2 regions of the Thalassospira sp. GB04J01 genome follow, and region 2 is predicted to be linked to the other one. Evidence: riboswitches for the same ligand, from Rfam matches in the RefSeq annotation. Region 2 holds a riboswitch; the other holds the start of a gene.
What was found. Region 2 has a riboswitch for thiamine pyrophosphate ahead of AMM48_RS16740 (ABC transporter ATP-binding protein). Riboswitches for the same ligand answer to the same signal wherever they lie in the genome.

Region 1 (10,008 bases), on a different contig from region 2:
TTGCCCCTTGGGCCTGGAACACCGCCCTTGCACTGGCGTGCGGCAATGCCGTGATCTGGAAACCATCGGAAAAAACCCCGGTTACCGCCCTTGCCTGTCAGAAGATCCTTGAAAAAGCGATCGCGAAATTTGGCGATGCCCCGGCCAACCTGCATCAGGTTGTTGTTGGGGATCGCGAAATCGGCGAAATCATGACCGACAGCCGGGATGTTTCGCTGATTTCGGCAACCGGTTCGACCCGTATGGGCCGTGAAGTTGCCCCGCGTGTGGCCCAGCGTTTTGGCCGCACCATCCTTGAGCTTGGTGGTAATAACGCCATGATCGTCACCCCGTCAGCCGATATCGATATGTCGGTGCGTGCGGTTGTGTTCTCGGCTGTTGGTACCTGTGGTCAGCGCTGCACGTCCTTGCGTCGCCTGATTGTCCATAAGGACGTTAAGGACCAGTTGCTTCCGAAAATCATTGCGGCCTATAAATCGGTCAAAATCGGTGATCCGCTTGCCGATGGTGTGCTGGTTGGTCCGCTGATCGATGAAGACGCTTATACCAACATGCAGGCCGCCCTGACCAAGGCCAAGGCAGATGGTGGGACGGTGCATGGCGGTGAACGCACGCTTGAATCTGAATATCCCGATGCGTTCTATGTCACCCCGTCGGTGGTTGAAATGCCCGGCCAGACGGACACGGTGAAGCATGAGACCTTTGCGCCGATCCTGTATGTCATGACCTATGAGACGCTTGAAGAAGCCATCGCGCTTCAGAATGACGTGCCGCAGGGCCTGTCATCTTGCATCTTCTCGACCGATTTGCGCGAAACCGAATTGTTCCTGTCCTCGGTCGGGTCTGATTGCGGGATTGCCAACGTCAATATCGGCCCGTCGGGTGCGGAAATCGGCGGTGCGTTCGGCGGTGAGAAAGAAACCGGTGGCGGACGCGAGTCTGGTTCGGACGCATGGAAAGGCTATATGCGCCGTGCGACCAACACGATCAACTATTCCCGTGAGCTGCCGCTGGCGCAGGGGATTAAATTTGATATCTGATCGCGTGTCTGATCAGGTTTGATTACAGAAAACCCCGCTGGTTTCCGGCGGGGTTTTTGTTTGGGCGGAAGCGCGATAGAATACGACATGTGACATCGCAAACAGAGGCCCAACCATGAGCAAGGATTCAAGGACGGTAGATGAAGATTATCAGGAATGGCAAGTAAAGCTGATCGCTGAACGCTTACAAAGCATTGAGGAAGGCACTACGTCGATGGTGTCGCATGACGATGTTGTGGCGATGTTTGAGCAACGGTTTGCTGACAAGCAAACCCGATGAATTCTGAACAAGAAAAAAGCGGCCCCCGAAGGAGCCGCTTTCTTTAATTCTGTCTCAAAGCGTAAGGCTAATTAGCCCGCTTTGGAGAAACGTTCTGCGACATATTCCCAGTTTACCAGGCTGTCGAGGAACGCTTTGACGTAGTCAGGGCGCGCGTTGCGGTAATCGATGTAATAGGAGTGTTCCCAAACATCACACCCGAGCAGCGGGGTCTGACCGTGGACCAGCGGGTTTTCCGCATTCGGGGTTTTGGTCACAACCAATTTGCCCGATTTGTCCATTGCCAGCCAGCACCAGCCCGAACCGAACTGGGTGACACCGGCCTGTACGAAGGCTTCTTTGAAGGCATCGACAGAGCCGAAATCTTCGACGATTTTCTTTTCCAGTTCACCCGGAAGGTTGCCGCCGCCATTTTTCTTCATCATTTTCCAGAACTCGATATGGTTCCAGTGCTGGGCAGCGTTGTTGAAAAGACCGGCTTTGGCCGCGTCACCATAGGAAGCAACAACGACTTCTTCGAGTGACTTGCCTTCAAGGCCCGACCCTTCGAGCAGCTTATTGCCATTCACAACATAGGCGTTGTGATGTTTGTCATGGTGAAACTCAAGGGTTTCAGCCGACATGACGGGTGCAAGCGCGTCGTGTGCATACGGAAGTGCTGGGAGTTCAAATGCCATGATACAGTTCCTCGACTTTCATTATTGGTCTGTGCGGTAACGCAACATATCCCTTTTTGCGCGCTGGGTGAAAGTTAAATTCCCGTGCAACCTGTTGTAAACCTTTGTTGCGGGCTTTCATCCTCGCGGCAAAGAAGATGTCTGTGGCCTTTATCTAGGACAACAGCGCTTTAATGCAATGTCGCGTGTGGCAACGGGCGATTGTCCAGCCCTGTATGATGAACTTGTCAGATGGAAAAACGTTCCCGAAAGGTTGCAAATTTTCCATCCGGCATCTGGGGTGGGGACGGGGACGATGCCGCCATCGGGTTGATCGGGAATTATTCCTTATACAGGGCGACCATTTGCTGGATGTCGGTGCCATTGCGGATCATGACATCGTATTCGCCCTTTGACAGCGATGAGATATCAAGCTGGCAGGGGAAGCTTTTGCAATTTCGATTAAAGGCAATCGTGCCATCCTGATGGCTTAGAATCACCTGACCCTCGGGTATTTCCGAATAAACGGTCACACTGTCCGTGGTCGGTTTCGGGGCGATCTTGATTGCAGCCAAGGCGGCCGTCGTGCCCATGAAGATAGAGGCCAGGGCAATGGCAACCGGTTTGCTACGCAAAGATTTCAACATGATATCCCTCGCGCGTTTGTGCATTTTCCATGCCCCAAAGATGCCCCCCGAAGCAGAAGAATTCGCGGCGCAATTGAGGCATTTCCGTGCCGGTTCGTGCTTTGGGCGATGGGCAGCCATGCATGGACCAAAAAATTCAATGCCCGCAACCATTTACGGAAACGGGCATTGGGCAGAATCATGCAAATATCTTTGGGTCACATGGCACATTCGCCAGATTTCAAGAGGTCAATGCCGACTTTGTGGCCATAATTTCGGTTGCGATTTTATGTGCCGCGGCCTCGGGATCAGGTTGTCCGCAAATGGCCGATACCACGGCAAGTCCGTTGGCACCTGCGGCAAAAACCCGATCGACATGATCCCGTTTAAGCCCGCCAATGGCAACGGATGGCAGTTTGGCAATCTTGATCAGGTGCGCCAAACCGTCAAAGCCGATGGCGGGTTTATGATCGGGTTTGGTCGCGGTGGCAAAGATGGGACCGACGCCAACATAATCGACAATTGCCGGGTCAACTTTGCGGGCGACGGCTTCATTTTCAATTGAAAGACCGATGATCTTGTCACGGCCAAGGCGTTCGCGGGCGGTTTGTGCGGAGATGTCATCCTGACCAACATGAAGGCCATCGGCGCCAATCGCGATGGCCGCATCGATATCGTCATTCACAATCAACGGAACACCGCTGCCCGCCATGGCATCCATCAATTCACGCCCGATCCGGATCAGGCCTTCGGTGCCGACTTTCTTGTCGCGCAACTGAACAATCGTTGCCCCACCGCCGATTGCGGCCATGGTAGTTTCAACCATCGAATGGGTCCGGCACAGGTCAGGGTCGAGAACCAGATACAGCGAAAGGTCAAAGGACGTCATTGGGCAGTGATCCGGGCGTTGGCGTTAAAAGTTTTTGCATCAAGGGTATAGAGCCCGTCGACAAAGGCCGTCATGAACGATGCCGGGCCATGTGCCGACTTTGCGGCGATTTCGCCGGCAACGGCAAAATTGGCAAGGGCGGCAACCGTTGCCTCAAACGCCTGATCCGGCGCAATGGCGACATAGGCGCCGGTAAGGGCCGTCAACGCACAGCCCATGGCGGTGATTTTCGGCATCAGGTCCGATCCTCCGGCAATGCGCACCGACCGCGTGCCATCGGTGACGAAATCAACCTCGCCGGTCACAGCCACAATCGCCTTCTGTGCGGTGGCAAGGGTGCGTGCGGCATCCTCGGCCTGTTCGACCGGATCGCCACTATCGACACCCTGACCAGCACTTTGTCCGCCGCCAAGGGCGATGATTTCCGATGCATTGCCGCGAATGACGGTGGGGTTGAGTTTAAGGAGTTCGGTCGTCGTGCCCTGACGATACCCGGTTGCAAAATGCGCGACCGGATCAAGCACCCATGGTTTGCCTGCAGTGTTGGCCGATTTTGCCGCGGCAATCATGCCTTCTACCCAGTTGGGCGACAGGGTGCCGATATTGACGGTCAATGCGCTGGCAATGGCGGCAAATTCACCGGATTCTTCGGGCGTATGCACCATGGCGGGGGAGGCGCCCGCCGCCAGCAAGACATTGGCGGCATAATTCATCGCGACATAATTGGTGATGCACTGGACCAGCGGATTGGTCGCACGCATGCGCTCAAAAAGATCGGTTGTGGTTTGGGAAAGGTCGGTCGTCATATCGAGGCTCCAATGCGTCTTGTGTCGCAGCGTTGGAGACCCAGTTCGAAGTCGGAATGATGGAGAACGTTGTTTAAAGCGTTTGCAACGTTCGCACCGTCCCTACGCCAGTATGAACTGGATCAGGTTCAACGGGTCACTGCGCATGTGCTTTGATTGCACGGGGCAGTTTCTCAGCCTCCTGTCGAGGCTCCCCTTGGTGAACCTGCAACATGGGTTTTTCCGTGCTTTCTGTCAATTCGCCCTATGTATGGTGCGCGATATCCGAAGGCCAAAAAAGGCGGCGGATTGGTTTGCGCCAAGTCCCGCCGCCCTTTTATTTGATCAAAACGCGTTATGTGCGCGCAACGTGGCGCTTATTTACGGCGTTCCATCGCGGCCTTCAGGGCGGCGGCCATCGCATCATTTCCAGATGATGCGCCAGCGGACCCACCTGCGGAATTGCGCGAAGAATTACCACCACCGCCATTGCCGCGATTGTGGTTCGGGCGTGCGCCTGAATGTGCCTGCCCGCCACGTGGGGCAGCAGCTTGGCTGTCATTTCGGCGTTCGCGTGTGCCTTCGTAATCCGGCGCTGATTTCATCGACAGCCCGATGCGTTTACGCGGGGCGTCGACTTCCATGACGGTGACAGAGACGATCTGACCGGCCTTGACCACCTGACGGGGGTCTTCGACAAATTTGTCGGCCAGTTGGGAAATATGGACCAAGCCATCCTGATGCACGCCAATATCGACAAACGCGCCGAAATTGGTGACGTTGGTGACGGTTCCTTCAAGCTTCATACCGGCTTTTAGGTCCTTGATTTCATTGACACCATCGGTGAATTTGGCGGTCTTGAATTCCGGGCGTGGATCACGGCCGGGTTTATCAAGCTCGGCAATGATGTCGCGGATGGTTGGCACACCGAATGTGTCGTCGGCGTAATCTTCGGCACGCAGTGTTTTGATGAAGGCCGAATCGCCAATCAAATCGGCAAGCGATTTCGATGCCTGTGCACTGATCTTTTTGACCAGCGGATAGGCTTCCGGGTGCACGGCGGACGCATCAAGCGGGTTGGTGGCCCCGCGAATGCGCAAGAAGCCCGCACATTGTTCAAACGCCTTGGGTCCAAGACGTTCGACCTTTTTAAGGTCAGTACGCGACTGGAACGCGCCGTTTGAATCACGGTATCCGACGATATTGCGCGCCAGTGTTTCGCTTAAGCCCGCCACACGGGTCAAAAGCGGGATCGATGCGGTATTGAGGTCAACACCCACCCCGTTCACGCAATCCTCAACCACGGCATCGAGTGATTTGGCCAGTTTGGTTTCCGATACGTCGTGCTGATACTGCCCAACCCCGATGGATTTTGGTTCGATCTTGACCAGTTCGGCCAATGGGTCCTGCAAACGGCGCGCGATTGAGGCGGCCCCGCGCAGCGATACATCCAGATCGGGGAATTCTTCGGCGGCAAATTGCGACGCGGAATAGATCGATGCACCCGACTCATTGACAATAACCTTGGTCGCGGTCAGGGCCGGGAAGCGTTTAAGCATCTGCCCGGCAAGGTCATCGGTTTCACGCGAAAACGTGCCATTGCCAATCGCGATCAGCTCGATCTTATGGCGCGCGGCAAGGGCGGCCATGGTGTTAATCGCGCCCTCCACATCATTGCGCGGCTGGAACGGATAGACCGTCGCGGTATCGACCAGTTTGCCCGTCGCATCGACCACGGCAACCTTGACCCCGGTACGCACGCCCGGATCAAGACCCATGGTGGCCTTTTGCCCGGCAGGAGCGGCCAGAAGAAGGTCTTTGAGGTTATTGGCAAAGACCTTGATAGCATCTTCTTCAGCGCTGTCACGAAGGGACCCAAACAGATCAAGCTCAATCGACAGCGACAATTTGACCCGCCAGGTCCAGCGCACGGTATCGACCAGCCATTTATCGGCGGCACGGCCCTTATCGGCAATCCCGACGTGGGCCGCGATCATTATTTCGGCGCGCCCCGCCTGACTGCGCGGGCGGGCTTCGTCCTCGGCACCCAAGGTGAGTTTAAGTTGCAGGATGTCTTCGTTGCGGCCGCGGAACAGGGCAAGTGCGCGGTGCGACGGGCAGGTTTTGACTTTTTCCGAATGTTCGAAATAGTCGGAGAATTTCGCCCCTTCGGCCTGCTTGCCCTCAATCACGCTGGCGGTGATTTCGCCATCATTCCACAAAAGGTTACGCAGCTTGGCGACAAGGTCGGCATCCTCGGCAAAGCGTTCCATCAGGATTTGGCGCGCGCCATCAAGGGCGGCCTTGGTGTCCTCAACGCCTTTTTCCGCGTCAACGTATTTTGCCGCCTCAATCTCGGGATCAAGGGTCGGGTTGTTAAACAAGCCATCGGCCAGCGGCTCCAACCCGGCTTCGCGGGCAATCTGTGCCTTGGTGCGGCGCTTTTTCTTATAAGGCAGGTACAAATCTTCAAGGCGGGTCTTGGTGTCGGCCTCGTTAATGGCGGCTTCAAGTTCGGGGGTGAGTTTTTCCTGTTCGCGGATGCTTTCAAGCACGGAGGACCGGCGGCTTTCAAGTTCGGTCAGATACCTCAGGCGTTCTTCCAGCGTACGCAATTGGGTGTCATCAAGCCCGCCGGTTTTTTCTTTGCGGTAGCGGGCGATAAACGGAACGGTGGAACCTTCATTGAGCATCTCGATGGTGGCAATGACCTGTTCGGGACGAACCGAAAGTTCTTCGGCGATACGCTGAGGAATTGGACGCATGGTTTCTCCTTGTTTTGCTCGTATGCCTGAAATAGCGGCTTTAAGGGCACACGGAAAGAGTCAGTTTTCGCCAAATTTTTCCATCAGACCAGAATACGATTCCACGTTTGATTCCAAAGGATTGAAATCCCATGCATTTTGCGCGGTTCGGCTGCGCCATACGCAGGCTTGCCCAACGGTGGTCAGGACGCTATTTCTTGGGCAAATGTGAATTACAGGGTGCAGGCCCTAAAATAGGAGAAGCCGAATGACCGGAAAGTTTCGCGAGACCGTCATTCATCAGGTCGAGCCAAAAGATAAGGCCGAACCAAAAACAAGTGAAGAAAAGAACGAAGAGATCGCGGGTGCTGATATGGCCCCGGCCTTGTCTCAGGACGCGATCAACGCCCTTGCCGAAGCCAAGGCCGCCAAGGAAGCCGCTGCAAAACAGCGCGAAATCGGCGGCCCGAAAGGCCCGGAACCGACCCGCTTTGGCGATTGGGAAAACAAGGGGCGGTGTATCGATTTTTAATATTAATTTAGCGCTCTGCTATAAGTGGTAGTATTGCTAGTAAAGTCATTAGAAGTGTTGAGAGTATGCTGAATAAAGCAGTCACCGAGATAAATACCCAAGTGGCCCATGCGTTTAAAAGTGGGTGTTGAATTATATCAATGGCACCAACCAACAATGCATAAAAATGAAATGCTATTCCCAGCATCACAAAAAGCATCAGAGTGGTTCCATTTATCAAAACTAGTTTTTTTATCTTTGGGAACTCGGAGAAGTTTTGTGCGTCAAACATAAATTCAGCCGGTGCAGCCTCAAAATAGGAACTGAAAAGTATAAAATTGTCTTGACCTTTTGTTTTATTTTCGCAGATTTTCTTAATTATGCTCTGATAAAAGGTCAGTGATACAATGTATATTGATGATAAAAATAAGTTATGGTTGGAAACGTAAATTATCATTTCCATTAAGCCATCAAACTTCTTTATGCTAGTCCCAAGAAATACAATTGTAAAATCTGGATTGTTTTTTAAAATTATTATTAGTGCGTCGGCTAGGATTGTAAAAAAAACGGATCTTTTTAGATTATTTCCGCATTTGTCTGATTTTTTATCTAGTTTTTCTAATATTTCGTTCGAAACTATCGACTGAGTGATATTTGGATCATTGATCTTGTCAAAGTTATCGCGGGTGATTTTCGAAACAATAGTGATCAGTGTACGTAATATTTTTCCCTTATGTTGTTTTATTGGCATGACAACTTTTCCAAGTTTTTAAGGAAATGGTAAGCGTTTGTTTTAACCCGATTTCTGGATAGTTTTGATGTTATGGTCATATTCTCTCAGGTCATTTTGAATATGACGAATGGTTAAACCATAGCATTGGTATCCGCTTCGGTCATCTTGCATATGCGTTTGATCTTTTTAAGCTGGCTTGTAATGAGTTTTTGAGCGCTAAATTTAGATTTTTAGTCATAATACCAACCATCTCCGTGACTTATTCAATGAGACTTTTCCGGGGTGACGAAAGTCGCGATAGGTCAGACTTTCGCTCAGAGATTTGATCATAGGGGAAGGATGTCAGGGTGAATTTGGCATCTTTGCCGGGTTCACAGAAGGTGCGCAATGTACGGTCATCGCGCTTTACCAGTTCTAGAACATTATCCGATTATAAAAGCGCATTAAGTTCGCGCAGGACAAGCGCGTGGGCAAGGCCCAGAAGGCGGGCAAATGTGCGGCTGTTATGGGCGATATCTTGCTGTGCTGTGATCAGGGTGCTTGCCTGTGTTGGCGTTAGTTCTGGCTGGGCGGCAATAAGCTGCGCAACCAGATCGGTCATGTTTTGCGCCTTGCACGTTGGCGGGGCTTGGTGTTTTCGGTTTCCAGCATTTCGTCAATGCTGTTGGGAAGATCATCAGCAGGCGCAAAAATTTCCCCCAGAACCGCATCGCGAGAGAGCGCGTGCGCCAAGCGCATAACGGTCAGGAACGGTGCCAGACCGGTATCTTCGAATTTGCGCAAGGTCGGAGCAGGCACACCTGCACGTGAGGCTAGGTCCTTGCGTGTCAGGTTCCGTGAAAGGCGCAATTGCTTGGCCGCGACACCGACATTGCGCGCGCTTTGTTCTGGTGAAAATGATTCAAGTGATATTACCATATCAATTAACCTGTTATTTTGTGGTTAAATGATACTCTCATATCAATTATTTGGAAACTAGCCCTTGTACCAAGAGCAGATTAATCAAGGCTTCCGGCCATCTCGTAAAACGTTCGCAGGGTGCGTGCATCCTGTTTGGTGATGGTCAGGCGGTTTTGATCGCAAAGTGTGGTGATCTCGCGCAGGACAAGCGCATGGGCAAGGCCCAGAAGGCGGGCGAATGTGCGGCTGTCGCGGGCAATATTTTGCTCTGCTGCGATGATGATGCCTGCCTGTATCGAGGTAAGGTCGGGTTGCGCGGTGATAAGGCGCGCAACCAGATACATGAATTGTTCGCTCTCAGGCGGGGTGTTGGATGCGGTTTTAGGTGCGGTTTCGGGCACAGTCCCGGTCACGCCGCTGCTTCCTTTTGAAACGATACCATGACCGATTTTGACGTTGGCGTGTCGCTTTGATCCCCGGTACTGCCCAGCGGTACCAGTACATTCAGTTCCGGGTAATAGCCCGCAACGCTGCCGCGTGGGATATCGTATGAAACGAACCGGAAATCCGGTGCAACGCGTTTAACGCCATCATCATATTCGCCAATGACATTCACCCGGTCGCCAGATTGTGCGCCAAGTGATGCAAGATCATCGGGATGGATAAAGATGACGTTGCGTTCGCCGTACACACCGCGATAGCGGTCATCAAGACCATAAACGGTGGTGTTGTACTGATCGTGCGAACGGAATGTCTGAAGCGCGAAACGGGTTTGTGCCGTGCGGGCCTGCTGGTGCACGGTGCTGGTGGGAAGGGTGCCGGCAAAGAAATTGGCCTTGCCGGT
Region 2 (10,008 bases):
GAAATCTTTACCCAGATGCGCGGCGAAAGCCTTCTGCGGGTAAAGGGCATTTTAAATCTGGTTGGCGAAGACGCACCCGTCGCCATTCACGCCGTGCAGCATATCTTCCACCCGCCCGCAACCCTGCCCGCATGGCCAAGCGATGATCATCGATCAAAGATCGTCTTTATCACCAAGGACCTTGGCCCGCAGATCATTCGGGAATCGCTCTATCATTTGAATGCAGCCGTGGCCGAAACGGCGGAAAATGGCACGCCTGATTGATTTTCCCAAACGGATATAAATTCAGAGATTGAGCCACATCAAGGATATCACCCGCGCGTTCAGGCATCCTCATTTCTGGCTTGATACAGCCTCACTCTAAGTTCAGAACTTCAGGCGGCCGCGCGTTGGCCGCCCTTTTTTTTGTGTGAACTTTCTTTTTTTTGGCACAAGCCCATCCCCCTGCCGTCTTTGCCCGAAAGAACAGCCCGTTTCATCCAATCGTACAGGTTGCGATGATCTGGTTATGGACTAAATCAGGCGCATATCGGGATATTTGTCACCTCAAGGACAAATGACAGCACCCACAAACACAACAATCAAACCAAGGGGGTACACATATGATTTACCGGAACTGGCAGGGTAACAAGATTCCGGCCCTCGGATTTGGGACGTACGAGCTTGATAATGCTGCGGCCGCAAAGATGGTCGCCGAAGCCGCCAAAATTGGCTATCGCCATTTTGATACCGCCCAGATGTATCATAACGAAGAAGGCGTTGGTCAGGGCCTTAAGGCCTCAGGCCTTGCGCGCGACGATTATTTCTTAACGACCAAAATCTGGCCTGACGCCTTCCAAAGCGGCGATTTGCAAACCTCTGTCGTTGAATCATTGCGCAAACTTGACCTTGATCACGTTGACCTGCTGCTGCTGCACTGGCCAAACGAAGACGTTTCTCTTAGCGAAACCATCCCCGCCTTGAACGAGGTTAAAAACCTTGGCATGACGCGCCTGATCGGGATTTCAAACTTCCCGACCGTACTGGTGGATAAGGCGATTAACCTGACGAACGTCCCGCTGACGGTCAATCAGGTTGAATATCACCCCTATATCAATCAGACGAAGGTGCTTGAAAACGCGCATTCGCATGACATGCTGATGACGGCCTATTGCCCGATTGCACGTGGTGCTGTGCTCAAGGACGACGTTCTTACCGACATCGGGGCCAAACACGACAAGTCGGCTGTGCAGGTCACATTACGCTGGTTGATGCAACAGGATGGCGTCATGGCAATCCCGAAATCAGGATCGCCCAAAAATGCGGCGGCCAATTTCGATATCTTTGACTTCGAACTGACTGACGAAGAAATGACAAAAATCGATGAGCTGGCCAAACCCGACGGCCGCCTGATTGATCCAGACTTCGCACCCAAATGGGATGACGCGGCCTGATCGCGTCCTAACCATATATCCCCCAACACATAAAATTACCAAGACCGGCCTGAACTGGGCCGGTCTTTTGCGTTTATACTCAGTACACTGTCAGAAACCGGCGAAGAATACGGCACCATCGACGGCTGCTTGTTTCGCACCTGCGAACATCGTACCCTGATCACCATTCATCAGACAAAAGACAGTTCGCAGATCATGACCAAACCCACCGCACACACCGCCAACTCCGACGCCCCCAAAAAGGACGATATTTCCCATCGCCTGTATGAGGATGTCTTGGCCCTTCTGCTCGGCACCATGGTGGTCTCGCTTGGCGTAACACTCTATAGCGAAAGCGTTCTGGTCACGGGCAGTACCGCCGGCGCGGCCCTTTTGATCGAACATGCCACCGGGTTTAGCTTTGGCGTGATCTTCTTTGTCATCAACCTGCCGTTTTACTGGCTGGCCTATAAACGCATGGGGAAGGCATTTACGCTTAAAACCTTTGTCGCGGTCGGGTTGGTATCGATCTTTTCCAAACTGACCCCGATGATGGTCGATTTCACCATGCTCAACCCGATTTATGCGGCGGTTGCGGGCGGCGCGCTGATGGGAATTGGCCTCTTGATGCTGTTTCGTCACCGTGCAGGCCTTGGAGGGATCAACATCCTCGCCCTTTATCTACAGGAACATTTTGGCATCCGGGCGGGCTACGTGCAGCTTGCCATCGACATGATCATCCTGATCATCGCCTTCCTGACCCTGCCGTTTGATAAAGTCCTTCTGTCGATCTTAGGTGCCGTCGTCCTCAATCTGATCATCGCGATCAACCACCGTCCGGGGCGATATTTGGCGGCGCGGTAATACTTCACCACTAAAGATAGATTGGTAAATCGTCACGTAGAGTTCGTGAACATTAAGAATGCCACATAGATCGATAGGCACTCCTGTCGAGCGGCTTTTCTTTTTATCTGATTCGTGCGTAAATTTATCAATCAATAGCAATGCGAGGATGCTTCGATGGGAAACATACTTAAGATACTCGCCGTTCTCGAGATGGTTGCCGCAATCGCTTTGGCTATAATGACCAAAAATCACGGCCCACAAATGGCAGGATGCCAAGGTATTGAAGATATTCTGGCACGAATAGATTGCGAAGAAATGACAGCCGGAATTATGACTGGGCTAAGCAGCGGGATTGTCTACATTTTAGTTGGGGGAGCGGTAGGGGCAATCGTGCTTTACGCTTTAGGTCATATTGTCACGCTCGTCGAGGACATCCATCGACACTCGCTCGGCAAAAGTTAATCCCGAATGACACGACCGAAAAGTTTAGAATGCGACTTTCGCGGCTAAGGCAGACTGAAACCGTTCGCCTATTTGGCTGGCTAGATTGCCAGAGCCGACTTATGAGGTCTAATAAACATTATCAAAGATGGAATTGTTTGCTCGAGTTTGATCGTGACCCGAGGGCCGAGTTGACCGCTAGATGTCTCATAGCACCATAAAGCAGTGTCTGCTCATATGGAAAAACCCGGACATCGTTTGAAGATACTGATTCAACTGGGAAAAAATGGCGATCCCTGCAGGACTTGAACCTGCAACCTACAGATTAGAAGTCTGTTGCTCTATCCAGTTGAGCTAAGGGACCGCAGTGTGGGGTGGTTACAAACCCCAGGGCATGGCATTGGGCGCCTGCCCGTAAGTATTTCAGGGTTTAACGTCCCCTGTCAGACAAACGGGGCGGAAATCCGCCCCGGTGAATGGTCTTTGACGTTCCGCTATCCAGAAGTCCGCCCGCAATCAGACGACGCGTTTAAACGCGAAGTTATCGGCATAGGCCTTGATCTGGATTTTACGGCGTTTGGGCTGCTCGACGTCGGCGATCAATTTGTGTTTCGCGGCGAATGCCTGTGCTTCTTCAAGCGTTTCGAAATACATTCTGACCTGACCGCGGGTATCGGTGGAACCGATCCATCCCATCAGCTGATCCGCGACTTTTTTCGCACCCGGTTCAAATTCCATAACCCAGTGCTTGGTCGCAGCCTGACCGGACTGCATGGCGTTCTTGGCAGGTTTGTAAACACGGACCTTCATCGGGACCCTCGTCTTGACCGTCAGGATAAGATGGAGATGGCAGTTAAACGGGTTTCTATACCCCCTGCTATCACCCCATCTTTTACACCTTTTGCTGCCAATTGGAAATCCCATTGGAACTTCATAAAACAACAAAAGGGGAAAAGTGGTCGGGAAGGCGAGATTCGAACTCGCGACCCCCTGCTCCCAAAGCAGGTACGCTACCAGGCTGCGCTACTCCCCGAACGAGGGAGGGTTTAGCACCACACTTTGATGTGGGCAAGCCCGTATTATCGTTTTTATCGTAAAAACGTACAAAAAACCAAAGCCCGCAGATATCCTCTGCGGGCTTGCTATTGCTGATTGATATATGTCGTCCGAAATCCGGCCTTTAGCGCGGCAGGCCTTCGACCTTTTCGCCGACTTCAAATCCCATCCGGTCGGATGCCCCACCATTCAGCTCCAGCACAAAGCGCACCGGCTTTGGACCCAGAATGATGGCTTCCGACTGTGGCACGGTGCGTTTTTCAATACCGACAATCGTGCCCTTGGCATCAATGAACAGCATATCGAGTGAGATGAAGGTGTTTTTCATCCACATCGAAATATCCGCCGCCCGGCCAAAATCAAACAGCATGCCCGCGTTATTGGCCATTTCGGTGCGGTACATCAATCCACGTGATCGCTCATCGGGTGTTATGGCCATTTCCACATTGAAAACTTCGCCATCCACCAAAATGCGGGATCGTTCAAACCCGGTTGCCTTTGCATTCAGTCCGGCAACAACTGCTGCACTGACAAAGCACACAACCAAGACCATCTGAAAAAGCGACTTCATACCCCATACCCTCTTAGTCTTCTAACACGCTCACGGGTGTCCTCCCGGATCGTGCCACCCCGCCACGGATCGCAAAGTGTCGTAAACATAGTGTCGTCGGGCTGTCTTCCACGGCTATGCGTCCATTTTATGACACGCAGGATATTTTCCGCTGTGATGGGTAACACAGGTGGTATTTCGATCCCGTTAATGGTTGCCCACACCCCGGACCAACAGCGCGCCACCCCATACGGACTATATCCTCCGCCGCCAAGGACAAGGCTTCTTGGCGCCAATCGGGTCATCGTCCCCACGACTTCCCAGATCGACTGATTGCCCAAAAGCTGTTTCGACAGCGGATCTTCCGCTAATGTATCACACCCACATTGCAAAACAATGGCTTGTGGCACAAAACTTAATGCAAGAGGAATGAAATATTCATGAAGAACATAGCGCATCTCATCATCGTTCATCCCGGCAGGCATCGGCAAGTTGCGCGCCATGCCCCCGGCGATGTCATCAATCGCCCCCGTCTTGGGCCACAGGTCTTCCTGATGCATGGAAACTGTGAGAACCCGGTCATCTTCGGCAAAGGCAATCTGCACGCCATCACCATGATGGGCATCAATATCAACATACAGCACACGATCCAGCCCCGAATCGAGCAACGCATAAATCCCCAAAACCGGATCATTGAAGTAACAAAATCCCGATGCCCGGTCGCGCAATCCGTGATGAGTGCCCCCGGCAGGATGATGGACAATGCCCCCTTTCGCGATCATTTGAGCGGCAAGGATCGATGATCCGGCGGCGGTTGCCGGACGCCGGAAAATTTCCGGGTAAATCGGATTGCCGTTTTTGCCCAATCCGAATTTAACCATCATGTCTTCGGGAAGAATCTGATCACGTTCGGCCTGCATCACTGCATGCACATAATCAGGATCATGAAACCGGGTGAGTTGCGCTGGTGTCGCCACCGGCCCGGTGACATAGCTACTGTCATCGACCCAGCCCAGCGCATGCACCATATCAACCACCAACGATACACGCGGGATAGCCAATGGATGTTTTGGCCCATAGCTCGACCCACGGTAAATCTCGGCCGCGATCATGCGCGGGGGAATTTTGGCATCTCGAAAATCAGGAAGGGTCACAATAAAAGACCGGATCGAAGTGTGAATTCGGGCATGGTCCAAAGGATTGACCGTTTACACAGCTTGGCGCAAGCTCTGATTATCATTAGCTGCCCTTTCCATCATCGGATCGAAAGCCCCCACATGTCATCGCCCCACCGCAAAAGGTTTCGCCGGTACTTTATCGCGACATTGATCGTCATTTTCCTGATTATCATCGTACCGGTTGGTTTTGCCCTGAACGGGCTTTCCGATTTCGGTCTGTCAGGTCGACATGTAGCAGAACTCGATTTCACCCATGACCAAAACCAGCTATCGGGCAGCCTGATATTACCCGATGCCAGTCATCGTGGGCCGATTGCCCTTATCATTCATGGGGATGGACCACAGAACCGATTTTCCGATGATGGCTATTTGCCCCTGATCAACGCCCTGCTGGATCACGGGATTGGGGTCTATACCTGGGACAAAGCGGGCATAGGCGAAAGTTCCGGCAACTGGCTGGATCAATCCATGTCAGATCGCGCAAAGGAGGCCATCAGCGCCTTTGACGCAATAGCCACGGTACGTCCGAAACAAGCCGACAAAATCGGCTTGTTCGGTTTTTCGCAAGCTGGCTGGGTAATTCCCAAGGCCCTGTCGATGAATATTGGCATCGCCTTTGGCGTTGTCATCGGGGGTGCCGCTAACTGGCAGGATCAGGGCGCATTTTACATGCGCCAGCGCCTGATGAGCGATGGCATTGCCGATAATGAAATCACCAAACAGATCGCGCAAAGTCGCCTGCGCGATAGTGCAATTTTTGCCCCGAATGCGGATTATCAAACCTATCGTTCAGCTATAAACGATAGCTTTCCGATGTCAGAAGACCGGTTTGGCTTTGTCAAACGCAACATTACAGCAGATGCCCGGTCCGACCTGGCACGTATTGATCAACCTGTCCTTGCCCTGTTCGGCGCGGATGACCTGAATGTCGATGCCAAAAGCGATTCGGTCATTTATCGAGATGTCCTGATCGGGCGCCATCTACAAAATGACGTCATCCTGATCCCCGGTGCCAGCCACGGATTGTTGCGTAGCAATCTGTTCAACTATCAACTGGCATCAGAAATGCCCGAAGAACGCCAATGGCTATTTGCTGCGATGGGGCGCTATGCCTACGCGCCTGACGTCCTTGACCAAACAGTAAACTGGATCCGTCAGGTCACCAACAGCCCATAGCGGCAAATTGTATCGCTTTACAGTGCTGCCCGACCAATATCCCGATGCATGGTGGTTACAGCCTTAAAACCAAACAGATACCGCAACGGCCCGATATCCTGTGTCCCGGTCGCGCGAAAACCGCATCGTTCATAAAGCGCACGTGCACGCGGATTGATATCAATCACATCAAGACGAACCTGTGATAGCCCGCGTTCCCGCGCCGTGTCGGCCACCGCGGCCAAAAGTGCCGTTCCAACCCCCTGCCCACGTGCAATCGGATCGACAAAAATACCATCCATCAAAAGCGTATCCGCCGCCAGATCGCGTTCAAGCAGATCAAGCAACAACCCGCGCCACAATCCACCCCACGCACCATACACCGAACAGATATCGGACAAACCACCCCCGACGAAGGCGCCTGCCGTGGTTTTAAATCCGGCGACGCCCAGTAACCCGCCATCCTCACCAATCGCACTGATGGCATGGCTCGACACCATCACCTGTTTTAAAAACGCCAATGCCTTGTCTTCGGGGTTCATCACATGGGCGAGCTTTTGACGGAACGCTTCCCAGAACAGGGCACAGGCCGCCTCGCGATGTTTATCGGCAATGCCGGGCTGAAGGGTAAATCCCTGATGCTGCATTTTTGTGTTCCAAGCGCCTTTCCAACCACACCCAAACAAAAATAGACAACCCGTCTGAAATAACAATCACAGGCTGTGACCCAGCTCACCTTTTCAAATCATCAGACCAATGCATCAACACCCCAAACAAAGGGGGGGAAACCGAAATTTCACGCCGTGACATGCTAGGGCCCATTGCGATCAATTGTTACAAAACTTGACGCGGGTAAAATGTCTGCGCATAGTCCCGTCATCTCCGGGGGGGCCGATCGTAAATCGGCTGAGAGGTTTGGTGTTGCCAAACGACCCTTTGAACCTGAACCGGTTAAGACCGGCGTAGGAAGGATCGTATGACCAACACGACACTCACGCCCGCTGCGGCACCCAATCCAACCCAGTTCGATATTGACCTGCGTTCTGCCCGGGTGGCATTTGGCGGCGTCGATATTTTCCATGACCTTGATCTTAACCTGCCTGCAGGCAGTTTCACCTGCTTGCTCGGGCCAAGTGGTGTGGGCAAAAGCACGCTTTTGCGTTTTCTCGCCGATCTGGTCGAAGGCGATGTTAGCGGTAACATCACCTGCTCGGATGGGACTCCGCTTAAGGGTCGCATTGCCTATATGGCGCAGCAGGACTTGCTGTTGCCATGGCGCACGGTGCGCGAAAATGTCGAACTTGGTGCATCCCTTCGCGGGCAACGCCCCGATCATGACAAGGCCGACCGCCTGATTGCGGAGGTCGGGCTGAGCAACGCCGCCCATCTACGCCCCGCCGAGTTATCGGGCGGCATGAAACAGCGCGCCGCCCTTGCCCGCACCCTGATGGAAGACCGACCGGTTGTCCTGATGGACGAGCCATTTTCCGCCCTTGATCCAGTCAATCGGTTGCGCCTTCAGGAACTCGCTGCACAGGTGTTGCGCGGCAAAACCGTCCTTCTGGTCACCCATGATCCGCTAGAAGCGCTTCGTCTTGGCGACTTTGTCCATGTTCTGCGCGGCAGCCCCGCCCGCCTGCAAGACGCCATCACCCCGGCAGGCCATAGCCCGCGCGACATCACCGATGCCGATATCTTGCGCCAGCAGGCCCAATTGCTGCGTCAACTGGGCGCCAATGAAACCGCAGCAGCAGTGTCGGAGAATGCCCAATGAGCATCCCGGCAAAGCACACCCCACTGTCTGAACGGCGGCTTTTGAAAATTGCCCGCCCGATCATCATCATTGTTGCCCTGATTGCGACATGGCAACTGACCGTGACCCTGACCGGGGCGCCGAAATACATGCTGCCGACCCCGGTTGATGTCTGGCACACCCTGATCACCCGTTATGCGGTGTTGTTTGATCATGCGCGATATACCATTGCCGAAACGGTGATTGGCCTGTTTGCCGGGGCGACCCTTGGCGCGCTGGCGGCCATTCCGATGGCGCTATTTACCCCCGTCCGGTTCTGGTTGATGCCGATCTTGCTGGTGTCCCAAGCCATTCCGTTTTTTGCCTTGGCCCCGCTTTTGGTCCTTTGGCTTGGATTTGGCTTGGCATCCAAGATCGCCATGGCAGCGCTTATTATTTTCTTCCCGGTCACCGTCGCCTTTTTTGACGGATTGGCCCGCACCGAACCCGGCTGGCTTGATCTGGCGCGCACCATGGGAGCCAGCCGGTGGCGTCTTTTGACCCATATTCGTTTGCCTGCCGCCCTGCCCGCATTTGCATCGGGCTTTCGCGTTGCCACCGCCGTTGCCCCGATTGGGGCGGTGATTGGTGAATGGGTGGGATCAAGCCACGGGCTGGGATATTTAATGCTGCACGCCAATGCGCGGGTTCAGATTGATATGGTTTTTGCCTGTCTTTTGATCCTGTGCGCGTTTTCGATCACGCAATATTTCATTGTGGATCGCGTGCTACGTGCCGCCCTGCCGTGGCAACCCGACAGCCTGACACCGGTTCGATAACCCCCATCTGTTGCGACCGAAATGGCCGCGACACTAAAACTCATACAAATACGTAATGGCCCCTCAAAACAAAGGTTCATCCATGTCACGCCTGAAATCCATGATCAAAGTAGCCACCATTGGCGCAACATTAAGTGCCGCAATTTTGGGTTCATCAACTCCGGCTTGGAGCGCGGACAAGCTGACCATCCTGCTCGACTGGTTCGTCAATCCCGACCATGCGCCGCTGATTGTCGCCAAGGAAAAGGGCTTTTTTGCCAAGCATGATCTTGATGTTGAATTGATCGAACCATCCGATCCATCCGCCCCACCGCGTCTTGTTGCTGCTGGTCAGGGCGATGTTGCCGTCAATTATCAGCCACAGCTTCATGTGCAGGCCGCCCAAGGATTGCCGCTGACCCGCATCGGAACGCTGGTGGCAACCCCGCTCAACAGCCTGATTGTCCTGAAAGACGGCCCGATCAAGGAAATCGCCGATCTGAAGGGCAAGAAAATCGGCTATTCACTGGCCGGGTTTGAGGATGCGCTGCTTGGCACCATGCTGGGCAATCACGGGGTATCAATTGATGATGTTGAGTTGATCAACGTGAACTTCTCGCTGTCCCCGTCACTTTATTCCGGGCAGGTCGATGCGATCATTGGCGGATATCGCAATTTTGAACTGAACCAGATGGAAATTGAAGGCAAACCGGGCAAGGCATTCTTTGTCGAAGAAGAAGGCGTGCCACCCTATGACGAGCTGATCCTGACCGTGCGCAACGATAAAACAGACGATCCGCGCTTTGCCCGGATGTTGGCG

Region 1: it holds a riboswitch for thiamine pyrophosphate, as region 2 does, so the genes downstream of both, thiM (hydroxyethylthiazole kinase) here and AMM48_RS16740 (ABC transporter ATP-binding protein) in region 2, are expected to answer to the same signal.

The regions. Positions count from the first base shown of each region.
Region 1 covers NZ_CCDX020000009.1:342,299-352,306, forward strand. The annotation lists gene AMM48_RS08820 (aldehyde dehydrogenase family protein) at 1-1,040, shown strand, start outside; gene AMM48_RS22165 (addiction module protein) at 1,156-1,320, shown strand; gene AMM48_RS08825 (superoxide dismutase) at 1,392-1,997, opposite strand; gene AMM48_RS08830 (hypothetical protein) at 2,318-2,623, opposite strand; gene thiE (thiamine phosphate synthase) at 2,844-3,491, opposite strand; gene thiM (hydroxyethylthiazole kinase) at 3,488-4,297, opposite strand; TPP riboswitch at 4,380-4,504, opposite strand; gene AMM48_RS08845 (Tex family protein) at 4,654-7,041, opposite strand; gene AMM48_RS22285 (succinate dehydrogenase assembly factor 4) at 7,289-7,552, shown strand; gene AMM48_RS08855 (hypothetical protein) at 7,560-8,282, opposite strand; gene AMM48_RS22170 (hypothetical protein) at 8,695-8,865, opposite strand; gene AMM48_RS08860 (helix-turn-helix transcriptional regulator) at 8,862-9,182, opposite strand; gene AMM48_RS08865 (hypothetical protein) at 9,263-9,577, opposite strand; gene AMM48_RS08870 (FdhF/YdeP family oxidoreductase) at 9,574-10,008, opposite strand, start outside.
Region 2 covers NZ_CCDX020000015.1:206,590-216,597, reverse strand. The annotation lists gene AMM48_RS16795 (GTP-binding protein) at 1-264, shown strand, start outside; gene AMM48_RS16790 (aldo/keto reductase) at 603-1,433, shown strand; gene AMM48_RS16785 (YitT family protein) at 1,563-2,276, shown strand; gene AMM48_RS16780 (hypothetical protein) at 2,433-2,720, shown strand; tRNA gene AMM48_RS16775 (tRNA-Arg) at 2,987-3,063, opposite strand; gene AMM48_RS16770 (ETC complex I subunit) at 3,216-3,509, opposite strand; tRNA gene AMM48_RS16765 (tRNA-Pro) at 3,656-3,732, opposite strand; gene AMM48_RS16760 (DUF192 domain-containing protein) at 3,880-4,326, opposite strand; gene AMM48_RS16755 (acetoin utilization protein AcuC) at 4,323-5,459, opposite strand; gene AMM48_RS16750 (alpha/beta hydrolase) at 5,583-6,659, shown strand; gene AMM48_RS16745 (GNAT family N-acetyltransferase) at 6,677-7,285, opposite strand; TPP riboswitch at 7,513-7,624, shown strand; gene AMM48_RS16740 (ABC transporter ATP-binding protein) at 7,615-8,412, shown strand; gene AMM48_RS16735 (ABC transporter permease) at 8,409-9,209, shown strand; gene AMM48_RS16730 (ABC transporter substrate-binding protein) at 9,292-10,008, shown strand, end outside.